Regions from separate parts of the Janthinobacterium sp. PSPC3-1 genome, predicted to be linked through region 1. Evidence: predicted binding sites of a transcription regulator. Region 1 holds the regulator's gene; the other holds the start of a gene.
The links. The regulator FNR, encoded in region 1, switches genes on or off when oxygen is low (the NO sensors DNR and NnrR bind a similar motif). The targets are predictions, from matches to a motif close to TTGATNNNNATCAA.

Region 1 (8,362 bases):
GCACCGTGACCCAGCCCAATACCAGCGCTGCCAGCAGCGAGGCGCAGGCGCTCCACAGCACCAGCCGGTACAGCACGCCATCGAAGGGCTCGAAGGCGTCATCGATGGGCAGCGAGGCCGCCAGCAGCCAGTTCACCGATTTCAAATGCTTGAAGCTGTTGACAGCATTGATGCCACGGCTGTTGGTGCTGACCATGCTGCCTTCGCCGCCGCGCGCGATCAGCTCGCTGGTGGCCGGATTGGCGTTGGCTGCGCGCGGCTGCAGCAGCTTGGCAGGATCGGGATGCAGCACGTACAGCGGCACCTTGCCTTGCGTGAGGATGAAGTAATAGCCGTTCTTGCCGACCTTGGTCGTGCGCAGGTCGCCCAGCAGGTTGTCCTTGTACAGGCGCAGCACGCCGATCACGATGCCGGCCACTTCACCGTTGGCGCCCAGCACCGGCGCGACCATCTGCACGATCGGCATCCCGCTTTTCTTGCCCAGCAAGGGTTCGGTGATCATCGGCTGGCGCGTGCGCATGACGGTGCGGAAATAGTCGCGGTCGCCCACCTCGACGCCGCTGCGGCCCGGTACTTCGGGCACGTCGCTGATCACCTTGCCGCGCGCATCGAGCACCAGCACGTCGTCGAACAGGGCCAGCATGGCGCGCTGCTCATAGTACTGGCGCAACTGGGCCGGCTGCGCCATCAGCGCGGCCGGCTGGCGGCGCGCCGTTTCGCTGATCACGTCGAGCAGCATGCCGAGCTTGTCGTCGAGTTCCTCGGCGGTGCGGTCGATCATCGCCGTCTGCTGGCTTAATAGTACCTTGGTGAAATCGTCGCGCATGCGCTGCACTTGCACCAGGGTCACCAGGGCGATCATGGCGATCGAGGTCAGGCTGGTGGCCAGCGCGACTTTTGCTTTAATGCCCAGAGGCTTCATCATTTCCTTATCCTTGGCAAACGGGCAAGCGGCACAAGCGCGCTGCGAGAGATGCTATGAGGAATTCTCCTATCAATACATCAACTTGGCAAGCGTGTGCTTGTGGCGGGGTTGCCATGAAAATAAATGACGAAAGTCGTTTATTCGGCGTATTTCGCCGAAATTGGCACACTACCTCTGCATATACAGTAAACTTGTTGTTGTATTTTATAAAAGGTACTCACCATGACACCAGAGCTCTTGACGCCAACCCTGCCCACCGTGAACGTGGAAGTGTTGCGTGCGCGTTGCGCGACGTGCAGCATGCACCAGTTGTGTCTGCCCATGGGACTCGATGTGGGTGACATGGACCGTCTCGACCAGATTATCGGCCGGCGCCGCAAGGTGGTGCGCGGCGCCTCGCTGTTCCGTATCGGCGACGCGTTCCAGAACCTGTATGCGATCCGCCTCGGTCATTTCAAGACCTACCAGATCAACCAGGGTGGCGAAGAACAGGTGACCGGTTTCCAGATGGCCGGCGAACTGCTGGGCATGGACGCCATCAGCGCCGATCGCCATCATTGCAATGCGGTGGCGCTGGAAGACAGCGAAGTGTGTGAAATTCCATTTTCCAGCCTGGAACAATTGCTGGGCAATATGCCGACCCTGCTGCGCCATTTCCACCGCATGATGAGCCAGGAAATCACGCGCGAGCAAAGCGTGATGCTATTGCTGGGCAATATGCAGGCGACGCAGCGCTTTGCCGCCTTTATCGTCAACCTGGCATCGCGCTATGAAGCGCGCGGCTATTCGGGCAGCAATTTCCAGCTGCGCATGTCGCGCGAGGAAATTGGCAACTACCTGGGCCTGACGATCGAAAGCATCAGCCGTTTGCTGTCGAAATTCAAGAAGGAAGGCTGGCTGCGCGTGTCGAACCGCGAGATTGAAATCCTGCAGCCGGCCAAACTCAAGGCGATTACGGCCGGCACCGACGTCTGCAAATAATTACAGTTCCTTGTCGGCCTGGATGGTGATGTCGCGCTGGGCCGGCCAGGTCCAGATGCCCGACAGGCGCCACACGCGCTGCTGGTCTTCCACCAGCACCTGCCAGCGGCTGCGTTCGAGCATCGGCAGCGATACCGAAAAATTGCCGTCCGCATCGGGCTGCACCATCAGCCGGATATCTTTTTCCGGCAAGGTGGCGTGCGCCAGGTGCAGCAGCAAAGGCTGTTGGTAGGCCTTGCCGAAACTGTGCACGGAACCGGTGATGCGCGATTGCGCCACGTCGTAGGCCAGGCTGGTATCCATCGCCAGGTCGCTGGCGACGGTGTCGCGGCGCAAGTCCTGGTTGATCGCCTTGCCTTTCTTGTAGTAGTCGCCCACCACCAGCGCATCGGGTTGCGTAAACGCGATGTACCCCATGAAGCTGCCGACGACGACCGACAGGCCGGGGCCGATCATCAGCAGCCAAGGCCAGCGGTGCTTGTACCAGGGATCGACGGGAGCTTGCAGTTTGGCGGTCTTGGACATGGGTGTTTCTCCTGATTCAACACGGCGCCAGGCAAGGCCAGGCGCCGCTTCTTGGTTTAACGCGGCACGATGAATACCGCGCTTTCGCGCACATGCAAGGACGGATCGTCGAGCGACTGCAGCTCGATATGGATCTTGTTCGAGCCCTTCTCGCCGACGCCGTGCGGCACGCGCAAACGCACCGGCCAGCCCAGCGTTTCGGTCGGCTGCAGGGTCACTTCCTCGCGCGTGACCAGGCTCAAGCCTGGCAAGCCGGACACGCCGATCCTGAAGTGCTGCTGCTCTTCCGAGGTGTTCATGATCTGCAGGCGATACACGTTTTCGATCATGCCGTCTTCGACTTCGCGGCCCATCGAACCCCGGTCGCGGATGACGTCCATTTTCAGGGGCGTGCGCAGGAACAGCGAGGTACAGACGGCGATGATGATCAGCCCCAGGATCGAGGTGTAGATCAGCACGCGCGGGCGCATGGCGCGCCGGCGGATCTGCTTCGAGCTGAAGTTGTTTTCCATCGCATGGTCGGTGCTGTAGCGGATCAGCCCGCGCGGCCGCTCGACCTTGTCCATCACGCTGTTGCAGGCGTCGACGCAGGCGGCGCAGCCGATGCATTCATATTGCAGGCCGTTGCGGATATCGATGCCGGTCGGACACACCTGCACGCACAGGGTGCAGTCGATGCAGTCGCCCAGCGCTTTTTCCGTCCCCTCCTTGGCCGCCTTCTTGTTCAGTGCACCGCGCGGCTCGCCGCGTTTGTCATCGTAGGTGATGATCAGGGTGTCCTGATCGAACATGGCGCTCTGGAAGCGCGCATACGGGCACATGTATTTGCACACCTGTTCGCGCAGCCAGCCCGCGTTGCCGTAGGTGGCCAGGCTGTAGAACAGAATCCAGAACCATTCCCACGGGCCGAAGTTAAAGGTGCGCACTTCCTGCACCAGGTCCTGGATCGGCGTGAAGTAGCCGACAAAGGTAAAGCCGGTCCACAGGGCGATCGCGCCCCACGCCAGGTGCTTGGCGACCTTCTTGCCGGTCTTGCGCACGGAGGGGCCCTGGCGGTCGAGCGCCATGCGCGCGCTGCGCGTGCCTTCGATCTTGCGTTCGACCCACAGGAAGATTTCGGTATACACCGTTTGCGGGCAGGAAAAGCCGCACCAGACCCGCCCGGCAATCGCCGTGACCAGGAACAGCAAATACGCCGCGATGATCAGCAGGGCCGCCAGATAGATGAAATCCTGCGGCCACAGCACCACGCCGAAAATGTAGAACTTGCGCGTGGTCAAGTCGAACAGCAGGGCTTGCCTGCCGTTCCAGTTGAGCCACGGCAAGCCGTAGAACGCCAGCTGGGTGAGCCAGACGCACACCCAGCGCCATGTTGCATAGCGTCCTTTGGCCTCGCGAGGGTAGATCTGCTCGCGGGCCGCATACATCTTGATGACTTGGGGTTCCATTACATTACTTCACAGGAACCGCAGGCTGAGGGTTGGAGAGGCTCCAGATATACGCCGACAGCACATGTACTTTCGACTCGCCAAGGAAGTCACCGAAGGCGGGCATGGTGTTGTTGCGGCCCTTGCGGATGGTTTCCATGATGGTGTCGGCGCTGCCGCCATACAGCCAGATCTTGTCGGTCAGGTTCGGTGCACCGAGCTGCTGGTTACCCTTGGCATCGGCGCCATGGCAAGCCATGCAGGCGCCGAATTTCGATTTGCCCAGCACCGATTTGACCGGGTCCGAGGTCGAGCCCGACAGGCTCAGCACGTAATGGGCCACGTTCTCGATATCCTGCTCCGAACCGAGGGCGGCGCCCATCGGGATCATGATGCCGTTACGGCCGTGCATGATGGTGGTCTTGATGATGTCGGGATCGCCGCCATACAGCCAGTCCTTGTCGGTCAGGTTCGGAAAACCCTTGTTGCCGCGCGCGTCCGAACCGTGGCACTGCGCGCAGTAGGTCAGGAACAAACGCTGGCCGATGGCGTTCGCCTGCGGATCGGCGGCCACGGTTTTCAGATCCTGCTTCAGGTACTTGTCGAACAGGGGGCCGTAGTCGGCTTCCGCCTTTTTCAGTTCCTGCTCGTACTGGCCCGACGATTTCCAGCCCAGCTTGCCGGCATAGGTACCCAGGCCCGGGTACAGGAACAGATACGCCAGCGCGAACACGATGGTGATGTAGAACAGCCACATCCACCAGCGCGGCATCGGCGTATTGAGTTCCTTCAGGTCTTCGTCCCACACGTGGCCGGTGGTACCGTCGGCCGGTGCGCCCGGCAGTATCGTCACTTTCGACTGCGAGTACAGCAGCACGCCGCAGCCGATGATGCCCAGCAGGGACAGCACGACAATGTAAATATTCCAGAAACCACTGGTAAAGTCAGACATGGCCGCGCTCCTCTTTTGCCGCTCCGGCGTTGGTCGGATAGTCCAGCGCTTCATCGGCGAACGGCAGGTTGGCCGCCGCGTCGAAGTCCTTGTTGCTGCGGCTGAATGTCCACCACAGGATGGCCAGGAACGTCGTAAAGGAAACCACCGTCATGACGCTGCTGGCGCTGTCGAACAGATTCTCGATTGCCATGCTAATTCCTCGTTTTGATTAATGTGCCCAGGCCTTGCAGGTAGGCCACCAAGGCGTCTTCTTCCGTTTTGTCCTTCAGCTGTTCCGGGCCGGCGGCGATCTCTTCCTCGCTGTACGGCTGGCCCAGGCGTTTCAGGGCGCGCATCTTCGGCACGATGTCTTCCGGCGCCAGCTTGGTCTTCGCCAGCCATGGGTAGGACGGCATGTTCGATTCCGGCACCACGTCGCGCGGATTGTTCAGGTGGGTGCGGTGCCATTCGTCGCTGTAGCGCGCGCCGACCCTGGCCAGGTCGGGCCCGGTACGCTTGGAACCCCACTGGAACGGACGGTCGTAGACGAACTCGCCGGCCACCGAATAATGGCCATAGCGTTCGGTTTCGGCGCGCAGCGGACGGATCATCTGCGAGTGGCAGTTGTAGCAGCCTTCGCGCACATAAATGTCGCGCCCCGCCAGGCGCAGCGGCGAGTACGGTTTCAGGCCGGCGATCGGCTCGGTGGTGCTCTTCTGGAAGAACAGGGGCACGATTTCAACGGCGCCGCCGACGCTGATCACCAGGGTGACCAGGCCGATCAGCAGCCAGGGGTTTTTTTCAATCCATGCATGTGAGAATTTCATTTGCTTTCGCTCCTATCAGGCGTGCGCCGCGTTCAGTTCCGGGATGCGTGCGACCGGCAACTTGGTGCCGCGCAAGGTCATGTAGGTGTTGTAGCCCATCACGCACATGCCAGCCAGGTACAGCAGGCCACCGCCGACGCGCACCACGTAGTACGGGTAGGTCGCTTTCACGCCTTCGACGAAGGTGTAGGTCAGGGTGCCGTCCGGGTTGACCGCGCGCCACATCAGGCCCTGCATCACGCCGGCGATCCACATGGCGGCGATATACAGCACGATACCGATGGTGGCGACCCAGAAGTGCACGTCGACCAGGCGCGTGCTGTACATCCTGGTCTGGCCGGCCACGCGCGGCAGGATGTAGTAGATCGAGCCCATGGTGATGAAACCGACCCAGCCCAAAGCACCCGCATGCACGTGGGCCACGGTCCAGTCGGTGTAGTGCGACAGCGAGTTGATGGTCTTGATCGACATCATCGGGCCTTCGAAGGTGGCGATGCCGTAGAACGACAGCGAGACGATCATGAATTTCAGGATCGGATCGGTGCGCAGCTTGTGCCAGGCGCCCGACAGGGTCATGATGCCGTTGATCATGCCGCCCCAGCTTGGCGCCAGCAGCACCAGGGAAAACACCATGCCGATCGATTGGGTCCAGTCCGGCAAAGCCGTGTAGTGCAGGTGATGCGGGCCGGCCCACATGTAGGTGAAGATCAGCGCCCAGAAGTGGACGATCGACAAACGGTAGGAATAGACCGGGCGCTCGGCCTGTTTCGGGATGAAGTAGTAGACCATGCCCAGATAGCCGGCGGTCAGGATGAAGCCCACCGCGTTATGGCCGTACCACCATTGAATCATGGCGTCCTGCACGCCGGCATAGGCCGAGTAGGATTTGGTGAACGAGGCCGGCATGACGGCGCCATTGACCACGTGCAAAATCGTCACGGCCAGAATGTAGGCGCCGAAGAACCAGTTGGCCACGTAGATATGCTTGACCTTGCGCTTGATAAGGGTGCCGAAGAAGACGATCGCGTAGGCGATCCAGACGACGGCGATCAGGATCGAGATCGGCCATTCCAGCTCGGCGTATTCCTTGCCGCGCGTCAGGCCCATCGGCAAGCTGACGACCGCGCACAGGATCACCGCTTGCCAGCCCCAGAAGGTAAAGGCGGCCAGCTTGTCGGAAAACAGGCGAACCTGGCAGGTGCGTTGCACCACGTAGTACGAGGTGGCAAACAGGCCGCAGATACCGAACGCAAAAATGACCGCATTCGTGTGCAGCGGCCGCAAACGACCGTAAGTGAGCCACGGTATGTCGAGGTTCAGGGCGGGCCAGGCCAGCTGGGCGGCGATGATGACGCCGACCAGCATGCCGATGACGCCCCATACCACAGTAGCGATCGCGAATTGCTTCACGATCTTGTAGTTATAGTTCAGCGATTGATCCACAAAGACTCCCTGGAATGTCTATTTATGATGGTGGCCAGAGGTTAAGTGTTTGGGGGCCAAAAAACTTTGATGTGGATCAAAATTCCCCAGATGAAAGATGGCTAGTGCGGCAGCATCAAATTAAATCCTGACCCAGGTAAAAAAAGCCGCCCAAGATCCCTTCAAGCGCGCCGTGGCGCCGTCATGGCAAGTGCGGCGGCAGCATGACAGCAAGACAAAAATCATGATTTCTCACCAATGTTGTGCTGCCGGCGCACGGGATGGTGCGGCGCACAAAATAATGCGACAAATGAGTGCAATTCGACATATAAAGTTGTTTCGGAATACATTTTCCATATTTAATTTGCTGGCCCGCTTTTTGCATGTCTGTTAATTCAAAAAGGAGGACGTCCACATGGCAAATCCACAGGCAATCGTCGATCTCACGCATCAGGTCCGCAAACTCGCCACCAGCAAGATCGGCGACATCAATGACATCAACCGCGAAGCCAATTTCCTGGCACTCAACGCACTGATCGAGGCGGCGCGGGCGGGCGCGGCCGGTCGCGGTTTTGCCGTGGTGGCGAACCAGGTCAAGCACGTCTCGCAACGTATCGGCGAAGTGACCGAGAGCCTGAACCGGGAACTGGTCGGCTCGCTGTCGAGCCTGACCGCGCTGGGCGACCTGATGATCGGCCGCATGCAGTCGCATGAAGGCCAGCGCTGCGCCGACCTGGCCCTGAACATGATCGACATCATCGACCGCAACCTGTACGAGCGCTCGTGCGACGTGCGCTGGTGGGCCACCGATTCGGCGCTGGTGGCATGCCTGGACGATGCGGCGGCGGCGGCGCGCGCGCATGCGTCGCGGCGCCTGTCGGTGATCCTCGACAGCTATACGGTCTACAAGGATATCTGGGTGCTCGATGCCGACGGCCTGATCGTCGCCAGCGGCCGCCCCGCGCAGTATCCGGTGGCCGGCCGCAATGTCGCCAGGGCGCCCTGGTTCAAGGCGGCGCTGAACACGGCCAGCGGCGAGGAGTATGTGGCCGATGACGTGTGCACCACCTCGCTGCTGCACAACGCCCAGGTGGCCACCTATGCGACGGCGATCCGCGAAGGCGGCGCGACGCACGGCAAGGTGCTGGGCGCGCTGGTGATCTTTTTCGACTGGGCGCCACAGGCGCAAGCGGTGGTCAAGGGCGTGCGCCTGACGGACGCGGAGTGGGCGCGCACGCGTTGCATGATCCTTGATTCTTCGTTTCGCGTGCTGGCCAGTTCCGATGGCGAGGGGGTGCTTACCGAAGTGTTCCCGCTGCGC
Region 2 (8,362 bases), on a different contig from region 1:
GCCGGCCATACCAGCTTTTGCTGTAGGTGGCGCTTTGCGCGGTGGCGCTGCCGCCCACTTTCAGGCCTTGCCAGCGTCCGTCGAAGCGGTATGCCGTCGACAGGCGCAGCAAGTGGCGCGGCTGGTTCGGCACGGCGCGCTTGCCGTCGGCGTCCTCGGCCTTCAGGAAGGTATAGCCGCCGCTCGCTTCCCAGCCCGGCGCCAGCTGGCCAGACACGTCGAATTCGATGCCCCTGGCGCTGATGCCCTCGCCATTGGCCACGTAGGCCGAGCCGCCGCCCGGCAGCACAAAACCTTGCGGCACCGTGGTGTCGAGTTCTGCCAGGTTCTTCTTTTTCACTTTGAAGACGGCCGCCGACGCGTTCAGCTTGCCGTCGAAAAATTCGGCTTTCACGCCCGCTTCCAGGTTATCACCCGTTTCCGGGTCGAGAAAATGGTTGTTGCGGTCGCGGTTCGACTGCGGCGTGAACAGCTGGGTGTAGCTGGCATAGGCCGAGTATTGCGGGCTGATGTCGAACACCACGCCCGCATATGGCGTGATTTCATTGCGCGTTTCGGAAAAATCGCTGCTGCCGGTGTAGACGCCGCTGGTGTTCCAGGCCCGCGTTTCGGTGCGGTAGTTGCTGGTGCGCGCGCCGGCGATCACGTGCAGGGAATCGGCCAGGCTCAGGCGCGTGGCCACGTAGCCGCCGGCCAGGCGCGTCACGTCGCGCGTGTAGGAGCCGTCCGGCGTGAAGACCGGTTTGGGGATATTGCCGGTCCATGTGCGGTAATCGGGCACGGCGGCCGGGTACAGTATCGTCGCCTCGCCGCCCAGCGACTTCGAATTCGTATTGCCGCCATTCCAGCCAACGATGGCGGTGTGCTTGCGGCCCAGCAAGGAGAACGGGCCGCTGGCATACAGGTCATAATTGTCGGCCGTGCTCTTGCCTTCGCCCCAGGCGCCCGTCCACAGGCGCATGCCGGTGCCCGTTTGCGGATTAGGATAGCCGGCGCCGGCATAGGCCACCGTGGTGTTGTTGCTGCTTTCCGTGCGCGCATAGCCCAGGTGCAGCTTCCAGTTGCCGGGCAGATGCTGGTCCAGCGCGGCGAACACGGTGTGCTGGTCGTTGGCCCAGGTGCTCCAGGGCGTGGTCAGGCTGGTATTGCGCGGCAAGTTGGCCAGGCTGCCGTCCGCATTCCAGTAGGGCACGGCGCCCCAGGTGGCGCCGGTCGGCGTATTGTCCTGGAAGTCGATACCGGCCGTCAGGAGGGTGCCGGGGCGCAGGTCCGCTTCCAGCACGGCCATGCCGACCGTCTTGCGTTCGTGGTACATATCGAAATAGGAATCGCGTTCCTGCCAGGCGGCGGTGGCGCGGCCGCGTACGCTGCCATCCTGGCTGAACGGCGTGGAAATGTCGGCTTCCACGCGGTGGTTGTCCCAGCGGCCCAGGCTGGCGCCGGCGCTGGCCTGGAAGGTTTTGGTGGGGCGCTTGCGTATCATGTTGATGGTGGCCGACGGGTCGCCCGTGCCGCCCATCAGGCCGTTGGCGCCGCGCACCACTTCTACCCTGTCATACAGCACCGTATCTTGCAGCGGCGAATTCGAACCGCGCGGCATGCCGTCGACCTGGATATTGTTGATGCTGAAACCGCGCGCATAAAAACTCGTGCGTTCGCTGTCCTGCTGGCCCACCTGGATGCCGGTGGTCAAGCCCAGCGCCTGGTCCAGGCGCACGGCGCCCAAGTCGTCGAGCAGCTCGCGCGTGATGATGCTGACCGACTGCGGCGTTTCGCGCAGCGACAATTCCATGCGCGTGGCGCTGCGCGCTGCGCCGCTGGTGTAGGACTGCGTGCCTTCCGTGGCCTGGGCCGCCTGGCCGGTGATGGTGATTGCTGGCAAGGTCGGGTCGGCGGCGGCATCTGGCGCGGCCTCGGCCGCGTGCAGCGGCAGGCAGGCGCCGGCGGCCAGGCTCAGCAGGGTAAGGCGCAGCAGCCGGGGCAGCAGGCGCAAGGCGGGGCGGGTGGTACGGGCGTGTAAAGACATGATCATCCTGGATATTTTTGGTTGTGGGTGTTCTATCGCTTCTGGCGCGAGGCGCAGTGGCTGGTGGGGTGGCGTGCTGCCGGCCCGGCCTGGCTTGGATATCGGTACAGTGATTCTGACTATGTGAATGAGAATCATTATCAATATAAATCTTATTGATTAAATGAGCAAGTATTTGCACCGCAACGGTGCATGCAGTGTTGCAAATCAGTCCATGGTCGCCTGTGCACATGGCGCAAACGGTTCTGCGATAATGCAGACAGGATATTTGCCAGATGAAGGAATTGCATGCGTAGAAGAATCGGGATCGGGATCGCCTGTGCCGGATGGCTGTGCGCCATGTCGCCTGGCCATGCGCAGGAAGCGCAGACGCCGCCGCCGGCCGTGACGGTGCAGGAACAGCCGCCGCTGCCGCAGCAGCAGCAGGAACTGCCGGCCACTCCCGCACCCGCCGCCCCGCCGGCGCAAGACGCCACCCCGGCCGTACCCGCACCGGAACCCGTGGCGGCGGAACTGCTGGAAGTGACGCCGCAGTCGGTGACGGTGACGGCCAGCAATATGGCGGCACCGCCGCGCGTGCGCTTCACGGCCTATCGCGACAGCTATCTGACGGCAAAAAAAGTGTGGCAGGTATCGCGCGGCAATGTGGTGATGGCCTTGCGGCTGATCCCGGCCAAGCTCAGCGCCACCATCGACGATGTGCGCGTGGCGCTGCAGGGCGATGGCGCGCCGGTGGCGATCAAGGTGGGCGAGGGCGGTGTCTTTATCGTGCCGATCAATGACGAGATCGCCGCCCAGGGCGGCAGTTTCCTGGTCAACAAGGGCAAGGGGGAATTGACGGCCAATATGGTGATCCAGCCCTCGGTGCCGCGCGACGCCTGGACGGTGGCGCGGGTGGCGCACGTCCTGCACGACGCCAGGCTGGCCGTGCATGCGATCACGCCATGGTACAAGCGCCTGTTTGCCAGCGAAGTGCAGTCGCTGGCCTTTTGCACACCCGAGCGGGGCAGCGCCCTGCAACTGATGCAGGACCAGCAGCTGATCGCCACCCTGCCGATGAACGATGCCGCCGTCAACGACATCAACCAGCCCGTGTATTGCAAGATGTTCGATGGCGAAGACAAATATCCGGGCCATTACCGCCTGGTCATGCCCGAGCAGGCAACGGTACTTATCCTGTAAGCTTTACGACGCCTGACAACACCGACGCGCAGCAGGTTTGCTTGGGCGTCATCAACTAGGCTGGCGATGGACCAGTTCCAGCGCCGCGGCCAGTGCCAGGTCCATCGTGGCCTGGTGAAACAGCAGCCATTGCGGCAGCAGGGTCAGCGCATGGCGGCCCTGTTCCACGTCGCCCTCGTCGACGGCGGCCCAGGCGTGGTGCAGGCCGCTGAGCACGCGCGCATGCTGCTCGCGGTGGTTGGCCAGCGAGGGAAAGCCGATTGCCTCCATCAGGTCTTCTTCCTCGCGGAAATCGCGTTCCACGGCCGCGATCAACTCGCGAAAGCCCACGCTGAATTGCGGGTCGGCCAACTGCGCCAGCCGCGCCAGTTCGTCAAACAGCGCTTCGTGCGCCTCGTCGATGGCGGGAACGCCCAGCGCCATGTCCTGTTTCCATTGAGATGTCAACATGCCAGCTCCTGTGTCAGCCCATGGTCGGGCTGACCGGGCTTTTCAAGTGTGGGCGCGCTGAACGTGAAAATCCATGATCTGGATCAAAAGTTCAATGGGATCAAACGCAGATAACGGCCATCAGCGCGTCAGCGTTGTGGCCAGTGCGACCACATGGCATGGGCATCGACATTCGGCGTCTGCAACACTTGCGCCAGCGAGGGACTGGACCGGTGCAGCATCACCGGCACCAGCATCAGGGACGACAGGGCAAGGCAGGCCAGCACTTTGAGCGTCAACATGATCATCTCCCGGCAGGCCGGCGGCGGCGCGGGGATGCGGCGCCAGCCGGTTTGCGATGACATCATGCTTGCAGTTTAGGTCAGATGGCGATAAGTTCAACTTATTGCTGTGATGCACTGCACCAAGCCGTGGCCTGCCTTGCAGCTACTTTTCCTCGCCGCTACTTTGCCTTGCGGCCCTTGCGCGGCTTGCCCGCCGCCGGCAGGAAGGAATCGAACCATACCTGCGTCAGCTGCCGCGTGTTCTTTGCCGCTTCACGCTTGATGGCGGCCGTCGCATGGCCGCGCGCCGTGTTGGCGACGCGGTTGGCGGCGCTCAGGTACATGCTCATCCAGGGGTTTTTCATGGCACACCTCACAGTGGAAAGATGGCCCCACTGTAGTCCGATGGCGTGGCACTACCGTGCGGCGCCCCACACAGGGCGCCGGGTTTGATCATCGTTTGTGCCAGATCAATAAACGTCGCGGCGGTAGCGTCCTTGCGCGCGCAAGTCGTCCAGGCCCTCCTGGCCCAGCACCTCCAGCAGTACCGCATCGACGCCGGCCGCCATGCCCTGCAGGCTGCCGCAGACATACACGATGGCGCCGTCCAGCAGCCAGGCGCGCAATTCAGCGGCTTCACTGCGCAGGCGGTCCTGCACATATTCCTTGTGGTCGCCATCGCGCGAAAAGGTGCGGTCCAGGCGCGCCAGGTGGCCGTTTTGCAGCCACGCTTCCAGTTCCTCGGCGCAGACGCTGTCGGCGCTCCGCTGGCGCTCGCCGAACAGCAGCCAGTTGCGTGCCAGCCCCGCCTGCCGGCGCGCACGCAAATGGGAACGCAGGCCGGCCAGGCCCGAGCCGTTGCCGATATAGATGCACGGCACTTCGCTCAGCGCCGGCGCGAAGGCCGGGTTCGCTTGCAGCCGCAGGCGGATCTCGCCGCCCAGCGGCGCGAACTGCGTCAGCCAGCCCGAGGCCACGCCATAGCCGCCATTGTTCTCGCCCTGGTGGCGTTCCTGGCGCACCAGCAGTTGCAGTTCGCCATCGTGCGGCATGGACGCCAGCGAATAGCTGCGCGGCGCATGCGGCACGCTGCCGCCGCTGTCTTCGCCTTCGCTGCCATCGATATTGCACGCGATGATTTCCGCCAGCGCGCCGGCTTCCCAGCTGGCGCCGGCAGGGCCGGACAAGCCGATTTCAAACAGCTGGCCACCCTGGCTGCCGGGATTGAGCAGCACGCGGCGCGTCAGACGCCACGCTGCATAGGACGCTTCCTCCTGGCGGCCGATGGCGTCGATCGGGCTGCCGCTGGTGCGCGCCAGCGCCTGCGACCAGGCGGCCAGCGCGTGGGCGTCGTGCTTGTCGACTTCGATCAGCGGGAACAGCGGCGTCGCGCCCAGGGCTTGCAGGCGCAAGTCCAGCGCATGGCCGAAGCCGCAGAACTCGCTGTAATGGCGGTCACCGAGGGCCAGCAAGCCAAATTCCAGGCCGGCCAGGGCGGGCGCCTTGCTGTCATCGAGCAAGCGCGCAAAGCGGCGCGTGCCGTCCGGCGCTTCGCCCTCGCCAAAGGTGCTGGCGACGATCAGCGCCCGTTCGTACTGGCGCAGCTGGGCGGGAGATAATTGATCGAGCGACTGCACGTCGACCGGCACGCCGGCCTGCTGCAGGGCGCGCGCGCTTTCCAGCGCCAGCCTTTCGGCCTGGCCCGACTGGCTGGCGTAGGCCACCAGGGTCGGCAGGGCGCTGACATGGGGGCCGGGCGCGCCGGCGCCCAGCATGGCGCGCTGGGCGGCGACGGCGCGCTTGGCCTTGCGCCGGCCCAGGTACAACATCCAGCCGGTGATGCCGAACAGCGGCATGCACAGGCTGGCGACGGTAACGATAATGCGCCCCGGCAAACCGAAATAAGTGCCCATGTGCAGCGGGTAGATAATGCTGACCAAGCGCGAACCTTGCCCCTGCTGGCCATACGGCTTGTCTTCGGTGATGCTGCCGTCGGCCGGCGAGATGGCCATGGTGCTGCGCGCGCGGTCGTGCGGCGCGTCGGCCGCCAGCCAGGTGAACTGCACGGTGTCGTTTGGGCGCGTCGGCATGCGCACGGTGGCCAGGGTCCAGGCGCCGGCGCGTTGCTGGAACGTATTCCAGGCCAGGGCCGTGTCTATCGCGGCGCGCGCCGTTTCCGGCTTTTTCTCGCGTGCCGGTCCTGGTTTGGCGGGCGCCTGCGCCACGCGCGGCGGCTTGCCGGCCCAGGCGTCGATATTGTCGCGCACGATATCGTAGCTCCAGTACAAGCCGGTCAAGGTCAGCATCACATACACCACCAGGCACCAGGTGCCGATCACCGAGTGCAGGTTCCATAAAAACGAGCGGCCTTTCAGGGCCGGATCGAACGTCAGCCAGGTGCGCCAGTCGAGCGGGCGGCGCGGCCAGCGCAGGTACAGGCCCGACAGCGCCAGGCCCAGCAGGCACAGCGCCAGCGCGCCCAGTACCTGGCGGCCCGGTTCGCGCGGCAGCAGCAGCCAGCGGTGCAGCGATTCGGTCCACTCGAAAAAGCCCGCGCCCTGCAACGCCGGCCGGGTCGCGCCCGTGTACGGGTGCACATATACGGATTCGCCACGGCGCTGGCCGGCCTTCGGCGCAAAGAACACGCGCGGCGCGGCGCCAGGCTCGGCATACACAGTGATGGACGCGACCCGCTGGCCGTGTTCGGCGGCCGCCACGCTGGCCAGCTGGCCGGGCGTGAGCGCGGCGCGCGTTTCCACCGGCACATGGCGCACGCCGGGATTCATCACATCCAGCAATTCATCCTTGAACGAAATGGTCGCACCGCTCAAGCCGATGATCATCAACACGGTGCCGGCTGTAATCCCGATAAACCAGTGCAGCTGGAACCAGACCTGCTTCCAGGTCCAGTCCGGCAATAAACGCCGTTGCCGCGTGGCGGCGGGCGCGGCCTGTGGCCTGGCCGGCGCGGTGGTATCGTTGCCGGCGCGGGGCTGGGGCAGGGAAGAAATAGTCATCAATGGGCTTTCGATGGCGTCTGCGCGCAGCTGGAACGCGCATCATGAACGAGAAAGGCTGACATATTATCGCAAATGAGAACCATTCGTAAAAAAGCTGCGCCGGAAAATGTTGTTCGATGGCGGCAGTCGCCGGCAGGCCAATTTACAAGCACGCCCGATTATGTGAAAATGCAAATAGTTCTCATTCATATGTCATCGATCATGTTGATCGGGCCGCCAGCGGTCTTTCCCTTGAGTCGTCTCCCCGTGTCCACACTGTCTCCCGCCGCCGATGTATTTTCCGCCCTGTACGCCAGCCACCATGGCTGGCTGTACAACTGGCTGTGGCGCAAGCTTGGCTGCCGCGATGGCGCGGCCGACCTGGCGCAGGACACCTTCGTGCGCATGCTGGCGGCGCAGTCGGCCGACAGCCTGCGCGAGCCGCGCGCCTACCTGAGCACGGTGGCCAATGGCTTGCTGGTCAACCACTGGCGCCGGCTGACCCTGGAACGCACCTTCCTGGCCGCCCTGGCCAGCCGTCCCGAGTTGACGGCGCCGTCGCCCGAAGAGCGTGCGCTGGTGGTGGAAACCCTGTGCCGCATCGACGCCATGCTCGACACCCTGTCGCCGCGTGCGCGCCAGGCTTTCTTGCTGGCGCAGATCGACGGCCTGACCTATGCCCAGATCGCCGTGCAGCTGGAAGTATCGGAGCGGATGGTCAAGAAATACATGGCGCAGGCCATGCTGCAATGCATGTTGTGCATGGATGATGCCTGACTACGCCATTCTGCAGGAGGCGGCCGAGTGGTTTGCCGTGCTGCGCGGCGAAGACGCCGGCCAGGCCGAGCGGCAGGCCTGGGCCCGCTGGCATGCCAGTTCTCCCGCGCACCAGGCCGCCTGGCGCAGGGTGGAAGCGGTCAGCGCCGAATTTCGCGTGCTGCCCGGCGAGCCGGCCCGCATGGCGCTCGACGATGCCGGGCCGCGCGCGCGCGAAGCGCAGCGCCGCCGCCTGGTCAAAGGCTTGCTGACCCTGTGCCTGGCAACGGGCCTGGGCGGCGCCGGCCTGCTGCGCCGCGATACGCGCGCCTGGATCGCCGGCGTGCGGGCCGGTCAACAGACGCGGGTGGGCGAAATCCGCCGCACGGCCCTGCCTGACGGCTCGCAACTGTGGCTCAATACGGCCAGCGCGCTCGATATCGACTACACCGCCAGCCTGCGCCGCATCGCCCTGCATGGCGGCGAGATCCTGCTCGACTCGGCCAGGGACGACCATCTGCCGGCCCGCCCGCTGGTGGTCGATACCGTGCACGGCCGCCTGCGCGCGCTGGGCACGCGCTTTACCGTGCGGCCCGATGGCGACGCCACCTTGCTTGCCGTCTACGAGGGCAGGGTGGAAGCGGCGCCGCGCGATGGGGGCGCCACCCGCATCGTGCCGGCCGGCT

Region 2: the regulator FNR is predicted to act here: its motif matches at 3,732-3,745, upstream of ACP7B7_RS05820 (bacteriohemerythrin).

Annotation. Positions count from the first base shown of each region.
Region 1 is NZ_JAFCTQ010000031.1:59,045-67,406, reverse strand. It holds gene ACP7B7_RS24600 (response regulator) at 1-925, opposite strand, end outside; gene fnr (fumarate/nitrate reduction transcriptional regulator Fnr) at 1,148-1,906, shown strand; gene ACP7B7_RS24590 (FixH family protein) at 1,907-2,431, opposite strand; gene ccoG (cytochrome c oxidase accessory protein CcoG) at 2,488-3,879, opposite strand; gene ccoP (cytochrome-c oxidase, cbb3-type subunit III) at 3,884-4,810, opposite strand; gene ACP7B7_RS24575 (cbb3-type cytochrome oxidase subunit 3) at 4,803-5,003, opposite strand; gene ccoO (cytochrome-c oxidase, cbb3-type subunit II) at 5,005-5,619, opposite strand; gene ccoN (cytochrome-c oxidase, cbb3-type subunit I) at 5,635-7,062, opposite strand; gene ACP7B7_RS24560 (methyl-accepting chemotaxis protein) at 7,457-8,362, shown strand, end outside.
Region 2 is NZ_JAFCTQ010000003.1:270,824-279,185, forward strand. It holds gene ACP7B7_RS05810 (TonB-dependent siderophore receptor) at 1-2,026, opposite strand, end outside; gene ACP7B7_RS05815 (hypothetical protein) at 2,315-3,208, shown strand; gene ACP7B7_RS05820 (bacteriohemerythrin) at 3,260-3,658, opposite strand; gene ACP7B7_RS05825 (hypothetical protein) at 3,787-3,939, opposite strand; gene ACP7B7_RS05830 (hypothetical protein) at 4,101-4,286, opposite strand; gene ACP7B7_RS05835 (PepSY domain-containing protein) at 4,392-6,938, opposite strand; gene ACP7B7_RS05840 (sigma-70 family RNA polymerase sigma factor) at 7,188-7,697, shown strand; gene ACP7B7_RS05845 (FecR domain-containing protein) at 7,687-8,362, shown strand, end outside.